Regions from separate parts of the Rahnella sp. PD12R genome, predicted to be linked through region 1. Evidence: predicted binding sites of a transcription regulator. Region 1 holds the regulator's gene; each other region holds the start of a gene.
The links. The regulator LexA, encoded in region 1, represses DNA repair genes until DNA is damaged. The targets are predictions, from matches to a motif close to TNCTGTATGTACATACAGNA.
Positions count from the first base shown of each region.

Region 2: the regulator LexA is predicted to act here: its motif matches at 1,896-1,915, upstream of uvrB (excinuclease ABC subunit UvrB).
Region 3: the regulator LexA is predicted to act here: its motif matches at 2,718-2,737, upstream of rmuC (DNA recombination protein RmuC).

Region 1 covers NZ_JAHTMS010000004.1:119,852-124,138, forward strand. Annotated here, with positions in the region: gene plsB (glycerol-3-phosphate 1-O-acyltransferase PlsB) at 1-700, opposite strand, end outside; gene KWG64_RS09855 (diacylglycerol kinase) at 839-1,207, shown strand; gene lexA (transcriptional repressor LexA) at 1,327-1,935, shown strand; gene KWG64_RS09865 (CsbD family protein) at 2,326-2,535, shown strand; gene zur (zinc uptake transcriptional repressor Zur) at 2,730-3,239, opposite strand; gene dusA (tRNA dihydrouridine(20/20a) synthase DusA) at 3,482-4,287, shown strand, end outside.
Region 2 covers NZ_JAHTMS010000001.1:311,940-316,226, forward strand. Annotated here, with positions in the region: gene bioD (dethiobiotin synthase) at 1-164, shown strand, start outside; gene KWG64_RS01510 (ABC transporter ATP-binding protein) at 174-884, opposite strand; gene uvrB (excinuclease ABC subunit UvrB) at 2,029-4,035, shown strand; gene KWG64_RS01520 (VF530 family DNA-binding protein) at 4,088-4,287, shown strand, end outside.
Region 3 covers NZ_JAHTMS010000012.1:17,934-22,220, reverse strand. Annotated here, with positions in the region: gene katE (catalase HPII) at 1-850, shown strand, start outside; gene udp (uridine phosphorylase) at 1,139-1,900, shown strand; gene KWG64_RS20625 (DedA family protein) at 2,095-2,622, shown strand; gene rmuC (DNA recombination protein RmuC) at 2,780-4,287, shown strand, end outside.

The DNA of each region.
Region 1 (4,287 bases):
GCGCTTCATCTTCAATGGCTTTTTCGATGGCCTTGGACGCCAGCAGCTTATTGAATAAATCCTGTCGCGCTGGCAAACGCGGGCCAACTGCCGCCAGACGCTGGCGGGAGAAGTGCATACGCGCAACACGTGCCAGTTTCTGGGCGATGGTTTTGTCGGTTCCATGCTCGGTCGCCATATAACGCAGCGAAACGGTATTGGAAAAACGGACAAAACTGTCGCGGCCCAGCCACAGCACGGCGAAGAATTTCTGGATCCCGTTCAGCACGCGCAGATGCGGCGTATCGTGGCCTTCGCGGCCTGGCGCACGGCCAAACATGACCGACACGGGCAGCATCTGAATGTCTAAATCCGGGTTATTACGGTGCAAATCCAGGTAATCGTGGAACAGCTTTACCGATTCCTGCTTTGGCGTGTAATAAGAGAAAACGCGCGGGCCTTCGGCAATAAACACATGGCTCGGCAGCAGCGTTCCGTCGATTTCCAGCGGAATAAGGGGATCAGGCAGATTTTGCGCCAGACACTGCGCGCGCAATGTCAGCAAATCGGCTTTGGAGTTATAAGGCAATACGTACAGAATTGGCCGGGTCGGGTCTAAGTGCAACTCGGTAACCGGATCTGAAGGTATGACCTTGCTCTTTACCAGCAATGAGAGTGGTAAATTCAATAATGTGTAATAAAGTCTACGCCAACCTGACATAAAAACGTGAAGCCTCTTGTTAGCAATTTCGCCGCAAGGATACCAGAAAGCTCAGACGAGATCTGTGGTGATGAGATACCATTAAACCGCTAAAATGCGCAAAACCCGCAGGACAATATTTCAAGGATCAGTAACAGAATGGCGAACCAAGTCACTGGATTTACCCGCATCTATAAAGCCGCAGGCTATTCCTGGAAAGGCCTGAAGGCCGCATGGCAAAATGAAGCCGCTTTTCGGCAGGAGGCCAGCGTTGCTATCCCGCTAATTTTATTATCTTTCTGGCTGGATGTAAGCAGTATAGAACGTATCCTGCTGATTGGCTCCGTCGTGCTGGTGTGTGTGACTGAACTGCTTAACAGCGCCATTGAATCCGCGATTGACCGCATCGGGCCTGAGTTTCACGTCCTGTCTGGACGAGCGAAAGATATTGGCTCCGCCGCTGTACTTCTGACCATCATATTGGCGATTTTTGTCTGGGTCAGCATCTTTTGGCCGCGATGGTTCTGATTTGGAATCTGCATTCCAGGAATTGTCGTTATGCCCTGTTTTTATTCAATCTTAGGTTTTCATTGACCGTTTAGCTGTATATACTCACAGCTAGACTGTATAAACAACCAGGGGGCGGAATGAAAGCTTTAACGACCAGACAACAAGAGGTCTACGACCTTATTCGCGATCATATCTCCACCACCGGTATGCCACCGACCCGCGCAGAGATTGCATCCCGTCTGGGGTTCCGTTCCCCGAACGCGGCGGAAGAACACCTTAAAGCGCTGGCGCGTAAAGGCGTTATCGAGATCGTTTCCGGTGCTTCGCGCGGTATTCGTCTGCTGATGGAAGAAGAAGAAGGTTTACCGCTGATTGGCCGCGTTGCCGCCGGTGAACCGCTGCTGGCTCAGCAGCACATCGAAGGACATTACCAGGTCGATCCGGCCATGTTTAAACCGAGTGCGGATTTCCTGCTGCGTGTCAGCGGGATGTCGATGCGTGATATCGGTATTCTGGATGGCGACCTGCTGGCAGTACATAAAACGCAGGACGTCCGTAACGGGCAAGTTGTCGTTGCGCGTATTGATGATGAAGTCACGGTCAAACGCCTGAAGAAACAGGGCAGTGTTGTTCAGCTGTTGCCTGAAAACAGCGAATTCCAGCCGATTGTGGTTGATTTGCGTGAACAGAATTTCAGCATTGAAGGTCTGGCGGTTGGCGTTATCCGCAACGGCGACTGGATCTAATCTGCGCTTAAGCTTTACGTTACAGGTGCGTTGGCCGCCTCTGACGCGCCTGTAAAATCACTATCTCATCGCCCCGTTTTGGGGCGATGTTGTTTTAAGCATTGCTCAAAAACTCTTTCGATAAAATCCTCTTTCTTACGTGTTATCCGCTGCGTTGCCTGTTCAGAGCAAATGTCGTATTCGCTTCCTCTATGCCCTGAATTACCGGCCTTTTTCAGTCAGACAGATTTCAATTCCACGTTATTTCCTGCTTTGGATTAATCCTAATAGTGGTTTTTATCCCTGTTTTGGGAAGACGAATCCGCATTCTCTACTAAGCTTAGAAGTGTTAAGGACGGGCTGCCAACAAACGTGCAGCTCCACAACCCAAGGTAACAGGAGATATTTATTATGAATAAGGACCAAGCCGACGGTAACTGGAAGCAGTTCAAAGGGAAAGTGAAAGAACAGTGGGGTAAGCTGACTGATGATGACCTGACAGTCGTTGAAGGTAAACGTGATCAGCTGGTAGGTAAGATTCAGGAGCGTTATGGCTATCAGAAGGATCAGGCCGAGAAAGAGCTCAAGGATTGGGAATCGAAAAACAAATATCACTGGTAACACGCGACTCCCCCTCGCGTATCAGTGACGTATCCTGAGTCATTGCTGCTCCTACCCGGAACACTTTCAGGATACGGGTACAAGGATGTACCCAACCTTCAATATCTTCCTTCTACACCTTAAATTATCCGTTATGCTGCGTTAAAACCCTTCCGCTTTAAGCCTTTTGAAATCCATCAAAAACACCTGATATATCAACGTTTTTTAACCACAATGCTGTGGTCGTGTTCGCAATGATCGTGACTGTCGCAGGTTTCAACAACTTTGCATTCGGCACATAAGCCATGCGCTTCAACGACTGAATGACGCAACTCAAAGCCGGATTCAAGCGCCAGTTTCGCCAGACGTTCTTCAATACCGTCTGTGGTTTTTTCCGTGACCAGCCCGCAGCGGTCACAGATAAACAGTGCAGAAGTGTGGCTCGGTTCTTCGAAATGATGGCAAAGCACATAGCTGTTAGCTGATTCAACCCGATGAATAAACCCTTGTTCCAGCAGGAAATCCAGCGCCCGGTAAACCGTTGGCGGTTTGGCCTGCGGTTCGCTGACGCGCAGCAGATCCAGCAAATCATAGGCGCTGATCGCACCGGGTTGTTGCGCCATCAGTCGCAAAACTTCCAGCCGCTGCGGTGTAAGACGAACATTGCGCTGCTGGCAAAGTTCTTCAGCTTGTGAAAGTAATTTTTCCGGATTATTCAGGGTCATAGCAACATTCTCTGAGCGCAGATTGGGATAAATAGGCCACATCATGCAGCCATTCTTAATTTTATCATGCTTCAGCCAGATCGACGAATTATGCGCCGCTCAGTTGTGAGGTTGCACGGGGGCAAAGCCGCTAAACCGGGCAAGATGCCGAATCTTTGTTCTGTGGTATAATCAGCGATTAACTTCCCTCTGGCCGCCGTGCCGGAGGGAGCGCCACGAACCCCTCAGCGAATGTCAGGCCGATGTCAGAAACTCAACACGCAATGCCCCAAAACGCCATGTCCACAACCCCGCCATATTCCGCTCAGCGTTTTTCCGTTGCGCCGATGCTTGACTGGACCGACCGTCACTGTCGCCATTTCCATCGCCTGATGACCGGCCAGACGTTGCTGTATACCGAAATGGTCACTACCGGCGCGATTATTCATGGCAAAGGCGATTATCTGGGCTTTGGCAATGAAGAACATCCGGTGTCTTTGCAGCTGGGCGGCAGCAATCCGGCCGATCTGGCGCACTGCGCGAAGCTGGCAGAAGAACGCGGCTATGACGAGATCAACCTGAACGTCGGTTGCCCGTCAGATCGCGTGCAGAACGGTATGTTCGGTGCCTGCCTGATGGGGCAGGCGTCGCTGGTGGCGGATTGCATTAAAGCGATGCGCGATGTGGTGTCGATTCCGGTCACCGTCAAAACCCGCATCGGGATTGACGATCAGGACAGCTACGAATTCCTCTGCGATTTCATCCGTCAGGTGTCTGAAAACGGCGGCTGCGATACCTTTATCATTCATGCCCGTAAAGCCTGGCTTTCCGGCCTGAGCCCGAAAGAAAACCGTGAGATCCCGCCGCTGGATTACCCGCGTGTTTATCAGCTCAAGCGTGATTTCTCTCATCTGACGATGGCAATTAACGGCGGCATTAAAACGCTGGAAGAAGCCAAAACGCATCTGCAACACATGGACGGCGTGATGGTAGGCCGCGAAGCCTATCAGAATCCGGGCATGTTGCTGAGCGTGGATCAGGCACTGTTCGGCTCTCAGGAACCGGTGAA
Region 2 (4,287 bases), on a different contig from region 1:
ATGATGTGCAGGAAACGGGGAAGCATCATCAGGCATACATGGCGACGCTCACGCGTATGCTGCCTGCGCCGCTGCTGGGCGAGATCCCGTTCCTGAGTGCCGGTCTGGACATCAATCTGGGGCAATATCTGGATCTGGAACGTCTGCTTCCTGATGGTGAATGAAGTACGGCGTCAGACCGTCAGATAATTTTTGATTAACGTCTCGTCAAGCTGTGCCAGCGTGCCTTGTGCCACGTTGCGCCCGCCGTCCACCAGACAAAACCGGTCAGCGACGCTGCGGATAAACGGCAATTTATGCCCGACCAGAAGCAGCGTCAGACCGAGGTCACGGTTCAGGCGGTGAATGATGTTACCCATATTCGCCGCCATCGACGCACTGGTGTGTTCGGTCGGTTCGTCGAGGATCAGCAGTTCAGGCTCCTGAACCAGCGCGCGGCTGATCGCCAGTTGCTGTTGCTGGCTCTCATCGAGCTCTCCCGCTTTACGCGTTCCCATTTCCTTAAGCGTCGGAAACAGGTCGTAGACCTCTTCAGGCACGCGACGCGTCTTATTCCGGCTGGCCATCATGGCAATTTGCAGGTTTTCATCCACACTCATCTGCGAAAAAATCTGCCGTCCCTGTGGCACATAACCGATGCCGATTTGCGCACGGCTTTCCACCGGAAGATTTAATAAACTCTGAGGCTCTTCGTCGCGCGACTGCCAGGATATCGCCCCGCTTTTCACCGGAAGATGGCCCATAATGCAGTTCACCAGCGTGGTTTTCCCCACGCCATTTCGCCCGATCAGGCACGTACATTGACCGCGGTACAGTTCGAGATTGATATCCCACAGAATATGTTTTTGCCCATAATACTGATTAACTGATTTTACACTTAACATCAGACCTCCCTCCCACACGGAGCATTCCGCTGAACTTCGCTTTGACCGCCACTGTCATATTTCTGACATTTATGTTCCGCTGTTAATGCCGTAACACAGAATTAAATTCCGTTGATTACCGGCCAACCTCTCAGCATCAATTGCAGATAAACAGCCATTAACCAGTGATAAATGGGGTTAACCGCTTTTTCCTTGCACTAAAAATGACATTGCTTAGCAAAAAACAGGGTAATCATCAGATTTCACTTTCAGGTGAAAAAAGCGGTTCCGGCTGCAGGAAACGCTTCCTACAGTGACACTGCAACTCTCAGGCCAAGTTTGTAAAAGTGCCGGGGAAAAGAGAAGTTACAGGGGTGTTAACAGCGGAGCGCAGGGCGATTTAGGATTATTCATTAACGTTGTTGAGGTTTTGTGACATCCGTTCAGACGCGGGAGAAAGGCAACTGCACTTTGCCAGTGCTGCTCTCTCTGATTTTGGTGCAAACGTAACGGGAATAAGAAGCAAAAAAATCCTGATGAGATGCACTTTTGGATTTTGCAAGAAACATCCGACCAGAAATCTAGGCAAAATAGGCATAAATAAGGAGATAAAAAAGATAAAAAATAACTAAAAAAGACCACTTGGGTGGCCTGAAAGCCTAAATGATGTTTTTTACCAACTCCCGCCGTGCGGGGCGCGCTGAGACTTATCCACTATTCCTGTGGATAACCATGTGCATGAGAGTGAGAAAAGATGCTACAGGCGAGTCAGGGCGCGGGTTGTGCTCACTTTGCCCGTATTCGCAGCTTTTTAATGATGTTGTTTATAATCAGTGAGTTAGTTAAAAGCAATATGCCCGTAATTCGTTCGTCATAGTTGTGTCAGAATTCGTCAACCTGTGGTCAGAAAGTTAACGGATGAAAAATTTTGGGGATAATTGTCACCTGATGGTGAGAATTCTTTTTCGTAATAACCTAAAAAAGTGCAGATGCAGCAACCGGTTAAATCACCGGTGATTTTTATCGATTGGAGGCTGGTTTTATATACAGTATTATAAGGCGGTAAAATCAAGGCTGGCAAAATTCGCGGAGTCTTTCATACTGTTTTTCCGTGAGCGCCTTACGTACGGCCTTATGCGTTTTCATTTCAGCCAGGTAGCCCGTCATGAGTAAAGAGTTCAAACTGCATTCCGAATTTAAGCCATCAGGCGATCAGCCTGAGGCAATACGCCGTCTGGAAGAAGGGCTGGAGAACGGTCTGGCGCACCAGACGTTACTCGGCGTTACCGGTTCCGGTAAAACCTTTACCGTCGCGAATGTGATTGCTGACCTGAACCGGCCAACGATGGTTCTCGCGCCCAATAAAACTCTCGCGGCGCAGTTGTATGGCGAAATGAAAGAGTTCTTCCCGGAGAACGCCGTCGAATATTTCGTTTCTTACTACGATTATTACCAGCCCGAAGCGTACGTCCCGAGTTCAGACACGTTTATCGAAAAAGATTCCTCGGTGAACGAACACATCGAACAGATGCGCCTTTCCGCCACCAAAGCGCTGCTTGAGCGCCGCGACGTCATCGTGGTGGCATCCGTCTCGGCGATCTACGGTCTGGGCGACCCGGATCTGTATCTGAAAATGATGCTGCATCTGACCAAAGGGATGATTATCGATCAGCGCGCGATCGTGCGCCGTCTGGCTGAGCTGCAATATGCCCGCAACGATCAGGTTTTCCAGCGCAGCACTTTCCGCGTGCGCGGCGAAGTGATCGACGTCTTTCCGGCTGAATCAGACGATCTGGCGCTGCGCATCGAGCTTTTCGATCAGGAAGTCGAGCGGCTTTCCCTGTTTGACCCGCTGACCGGTCAGGTGCAGCACGAAGTTCCGCGTTTCACGATTTACCCGAAAACGCACTACGTCACCCCGCGTGAACGTATTTTGCAGGCGATGGAAGAGATCAAAGTCGATCTGGCCGATCGCCGCAAGGTGCTGCTGGATAACAACAAACTGCTCGAAGAACAGCGTCTCAGCCAGCGTACGCAGTTTGACCTCGAAATGATGAATGAGCTGGGTTATTGCTCGGGCATCGAAAACTATTCACGGTATCTCTCCGGACGCGGTCCGGGCGAGCCGCCGCCGACGCTGTTTGACTATCTGCCTGCCGACGGTTTGCTGATTGTCGACGAATCCCACGTCACCATTCCGCAAATCGGCGGGATGTACAAAGGCGACCGCTCGCGAAAAGAAACGCTGGTGGAGTACGGTTTCCGCCTGCCCTCGGCGCTGGATAACCGCCCGATGCGCTTTGAAGAATTTGAGGCGCTGGCGCCGCAGACGATTTATGTTTCCGCCACACCCGGCGCTTACGAGCTGGATAAATCCGGCGGCGACGTGGTGGATCAGGTGGTGCGTCCGACCGGCTTGCTGGATCCGATTATTGAAGTGCGCCCGGTGACCACGCAGGTCGACGATCTGCTGTCGGAAATCCGCAAACGCGTGGCCATCAATGAGCGTGTGCTGGTCACCACGCTGACCAAACGCATGGCCGAGGATTTGACCGAGTATCTGGAAGAACACGGCGAGAAGGTGCGTTACCTGCACTCTGATATCGATACCGTCGAGCGCGTGGAGATTATCCGCGATTTGCGTCTGGGTGAATTCGATGTGCTGGTGGGCATCAACTTGCTGAGGGAAGGGCTGGATATGCCGGAGGTTTCTCTGGTGGCGATCCTGGATGCCGACAAAGAGGGCTTCCTGCGTTCAGAACGTTCGCTCATTCAGACCATTGGCCGTGCGGCGCGTAACCTCAACGGTAAAGCCATTCTTTACGGCGACAGAATCACGAATTCGATGGCGAAAGCGATCGGGGAAACGGAGCGTCGTCGTGCGAAACAGGAAGCTTACAACCTGGAAAATGGCATTACGCCGATGGGCCTGAACAAGAAGATTTCCGACATCCTGCAACTGGGGCAGCCAAAGACCAAAAAGAACAAAGACAAGCGCGATGCCGAAGCGGCGCAAACCTACAAATCGCTTACGCCTAAAGCGCTGGAACAGCGCATTAAGGAGCTGGAAAGCAAGATGTATGCGCATGCCCAGAACCTGGAATTCGAAGAAGCGGCCAATACACGCGACGAACTCCACGCCCTGCGCGAGCAGTTTATTGCTCTTTCGTAAGGGAAAAATGCTAAAGTGCGCGGCCTGAAAATTGATAAGGAAAAGCGAGCCAATGACTGATACACCACAAAATCCCGGTGCGGCGAAAGATCCGCTGCACGGCGTCACGCTGGAAAAACTGCTGACAACGCTGGTGGATAATTTTGGCTGGCCCGCACTGGCTTCGCAGGTCAACATCAACTGCTTCAAAAGTGACCCAAGCATCAAGTCCAGCCTGAAATTCCTGCGCCGCACGCCGTGGGCGCGCAAGGA
Region 3 (4,287 bases), on a different contig from region 1:
AACGCCACCGGCTGCGTCGGGAGGCGGATTTGAAAGTTACCCTGAGCGTATTGATGCTGAAAAAATCCGGCAGCGAAGCGAATCATTTGCAGAATACTATGCGCATCCGCGGCTGTTCTGGCTGAGTCAGACTCCAGTGGAGCAGGACCATATTGCCGGGGCATTCTCCTTTGAGTTATCCAAAGTGGTACGGCCGTATATTCGCGAACGCGTGGTGGATTTGCTGGCGCACGTTGACCAGACTCTGGCGGCTATCGTTGCGAAAAATCTGGGCATTACACTTTCGGCGCAAACGAGGAAGGTTAAGCCTCCGAAACCGGTTAATGGCCTGGAAGCAGATCCGTCACTGAGTTTGTACGCCAGCGGAAAAGGGACGATAAAAGGGCGTCAGGTGGCGGTGCTGCTGGGCGAAGGCGTGAATGCTGCAGATGTGCTGGAAACTTTGCAGGCGCTTCAGGCTGCGGGCGTTCATCCCAAACTTCTGGCCAGCCATCTGGGAAATGTAATTGCCGATGATGGTTCGACATTGCCGGTAGATGCCACGTTTGCCGGTTCGCCGTCCATTACCGTGGACGCCGTTATTGTGCCTCACGGACACATCGATGCTTTGCTGATGAACGGTGATTCCCGCCATTACGTGCTTGAAGCCTATAAACATCTGAAAGTTATCGGGCTGAGCGGAGACGCCCGTCGCTTTAAACCGCTGCTGGGGCTGACGGATGACGTACCGGAGGACGGGATTATCGAAGGCGAAAAGGCGGAAGGAAAATTACTGAAAGCGTTCCTGAAAGAAATGGCAAAACATCGCGTCTGGTCGCGCAGTGCGGCAGCCGGAGCCGTTCCGGCCTGAGTTGAATTTTAATCAGCCTCACCGGCAGGCGGCGTCATTCATCAGTGATATGGCAACGCCTGCTTTTATTTCTCCGTTCGGGAAATACTTCATCCTGCAAAGCATCAGTCTGCTTAAAATTTCGGCGTAATACATTTAATTTGTGATTTGCGTCACAAATTAAATGTATGCGTGATTCTTGTTGTTACATCATAGTGACTGCCGTCACGAAATAACGTCACAATGTTCAGTACAGTTGCCGGGTGTTCCTCCTGCCAATAAATGACCTTACTTACAGAGGAGTTTGTTATGTCTCAGCCTGAAGTTTTCCACCTTGGCCTGGCCAAAAAAGATTTAAACGGTGCCACGCTGGCGATTGTTCCCGGCGACCCTGAGCGCGTGGAGAAAATTGCCAAACTGATGGAGAACCCGGTGCGTCTGGCTTCTCATCGCGAATTTACCTCATGGCGTGCTGAGCTTGACGGCAAATCTGTGATCGTTTGTTCAACCGGTATCGGCGGCCCGTCTACGTCCATCGCGGTGGAAGAGCTGGCACAGCTGGGTATCCGGACTTTCCTGCGCGTGGGTACGACCGGCGCTATTCAGCCGCATATCAATGTGGGCGATGTTCTGGTCACGACGGCTGCTGTTCGACTTGATGGCGCGAGCCTGCACTTTGCACCGATGGAATTCCCGGCTGTCGCCGATTTCGCCTGTACCACGGCGCTGGTCGCGGCGGCAGAATCTGTTGGCGCTGCAACGCACATCGGCGTAACCGCGTCTTCTGACACCTTCTATCCGGGTCAGGAACGTTACGACACCTTCTCTGGCCGCGTTGTTCGTCGCTTCAAAGAATCGATGAAAGAGTGGCAGGAAATGGGCGTGATGAACTACGAAATGGAATCCGCCACACTGCTGACCATGTGTGCAAGCCAGGGCCTGCGTGCAGGTATGGTTGCCGGTGTTATCGTAAACCGCACGCAGCAGGAAATTCCTGACGCGGAAACGATGAAAAAGACCGAAAGCCACGCGGTGAAAATCGTTGTAGAAGCCGCCCGTCGCCTGATCTAAAAAATACTAAAACAAACACATCACATCTGTGGGCTGCCTCTGGCGGCCCATTTTTTTGCCCCGATAATCAGATCTGTTAAGGTCGTGTTAGTAAAGTGTCTGGAATAATTTATCAATCCGGCGACTTATCTGCTGATAAACAACTGCTGATAAAAAGCCGCTGACACAAAACCGCTGACAAAAGGAACTGCTTTTTGACTGTTCACGACCTTCTGGATTACACAACGACCTTTATCCGCGCGCATCAGGTATGGGCTGCGCCGATCGTGTTCTTCCTCGCTTTTGGCGAATCTCTGGCGTTTTTATCTCTGCTCCTTCCGGCCACTTTTATTCTGTTGGGGTTGGGGGCGCTGATTGGTGAAACCGGCATTCCGTTCTGGCCGATATGGGCAGCAGCGGCGGCCGGTGCATTCTTCGGCGACTGGCTTTCTTACTGGGTCGGCGCACATTTTCAGGATCGCGTCGGGAATTTCTGGCCGTTCTCGCGCCATCCGCAAATGCTGGTTCGCGGGCATGCATTCTTCGAAAAATGGGGCATGCCGGGCGCATTTATCGGGCGTTTCTTTGGCCCGCTCCGCGCCGTAGTGCCGCTGGTGGCGGGGATCTGTGGCATGCCGCAGAAGTATTTCCAGATTGCCAACGTAACCTCCGCACTGATCTGGGCATTCGGCATTCTTGCGCCGGGCGCTTTTGGCATCCAATGGCTGAGCCGCTGGTTCTGAATCCTGCGCTGCATTGCTGAAGTCTTTAAGAGGGGCGGGCGGGAGAAATTCCTTTTTGGAAGACGTCTCGCAAAGGCGTCATGCCCCTGAAAATAGACTGGACATCCATACAGCCTGCTATTACCGTGACCGCAAGTGATTTTAAGAAGGAATACGCGTGGATATCAGCATTTTGTACGCCCTGGGCGCAGGGATAATCGGCCTGTTAGTCGGCTGGCTGGTCGCCAGTTTTCGGCAACAGCAGCAACAGGCAGAGTACGAAACACAGCGCCGGTTGCTGGAGCATTCGCTGGAGCAAGTGAAGGCGGAAAACGATGCGCACAAAAATGAGCGACAAGCCGTTCAGCAGCAAATGCGTGAAACGGAACTTGAGCTGCGCAAATTGCACAGCGCGGCGGCAGCCAGCCAGGAAAAGTTGCAATTGCTGGCCCACTGGCAAAATGAATGTGAGCAACTGAACCAGGAATTACGAGCCCAGCGTGAAATTAACAGCGCTCAGGAAGCCGAGCTGCGCGAGGTTTCTACGCGGCTGGACGAAACGCGTATGGCGGCAGAAGACAAACAGCGCCTGCTGATCAACAGTGAACAGCGCCTGAGCAGCCAGTTTGAAAATCTGGCTAACCGTATTTTTGAACAAAATGGTCGCCGGGCCGACGAACAGAACAAGCAAAGCCTCGATAAACTTCTGCTGCCGTTGCGCGAGCAGCTCGATGGTTTCCGCCGTCAGGTGCAGGACAGTTTTGGTCAGGAAGCCCGTGAACGTCACACGCTGGCGCACGAAATCCGTAACCTGCAACAGCTGAACGTTGAGATGGCGCGCGAAGCGGTGAACCTCACCAAAGCGCTGAAAGGTGATAATAAAACGCAGGGGAACTGGGGTGAAGTGGTGCTCAGCCGCGTGCTGGAGGCGTCCGGCCTGCGCGAGGGTTACGAATATCAGACGCAGGTCAGCGTTCAGGTTGATACGAACAGCCGAATGCAGCCCGATGTGGTGGTGCGTCTGCCGCAGAATAAAGACGTGGTGATTGACGCGAAGATGACGCTGGTGGCCTACGAGCGTTACTTCAACAGTGAAGATGACAGCGAGCGTGAAGCGGCGCTGAATGAGCATATCGCGTCTGTCCGCGGCCATATCCGCCTGCTGGGCCGTAAAGATTATCAGCAGCTTCCCGGTTTGCGCAGCCTTGATTACGTCCTGATGTTTATCCCCGTTGAGCCTGCTTTTTTACTGGCTATCGACCGGGAGCCAGAATTGATCAGCGAAGCACTGCGTCACAATATTATGCTTGTCAGCCCGACCACGCTGCTGGTGGCTTTGCGTACAATCAGTAATTTATGGCGCTATGAGCATCAGAGCCAGAACGCTAAACGCATTGCCGACCGCGCTGCCCGTTTGTATGACAAGCTGCGGTTGTTCGTGGATGACATGGAGTCGATGGGACAAAGCCTCGACAAAGCGCAGGGAAGTTATCGCTCAGCGATGAATAAACTCACGCAAGGCCGTGGTAATCTTATAGGGCAGGTTGAAAGTTTCCGTGCTCTGGGGGTCGAAGTTAAACGGCCTATCAGCCCGTCTCTGGCTGAGATAGCGAAAGCGGAAAATGAACCGGAAGATACCGCATCTCTGCCCGATACCTCTGATGCGGAAGAAGAACAGGCGCTGAA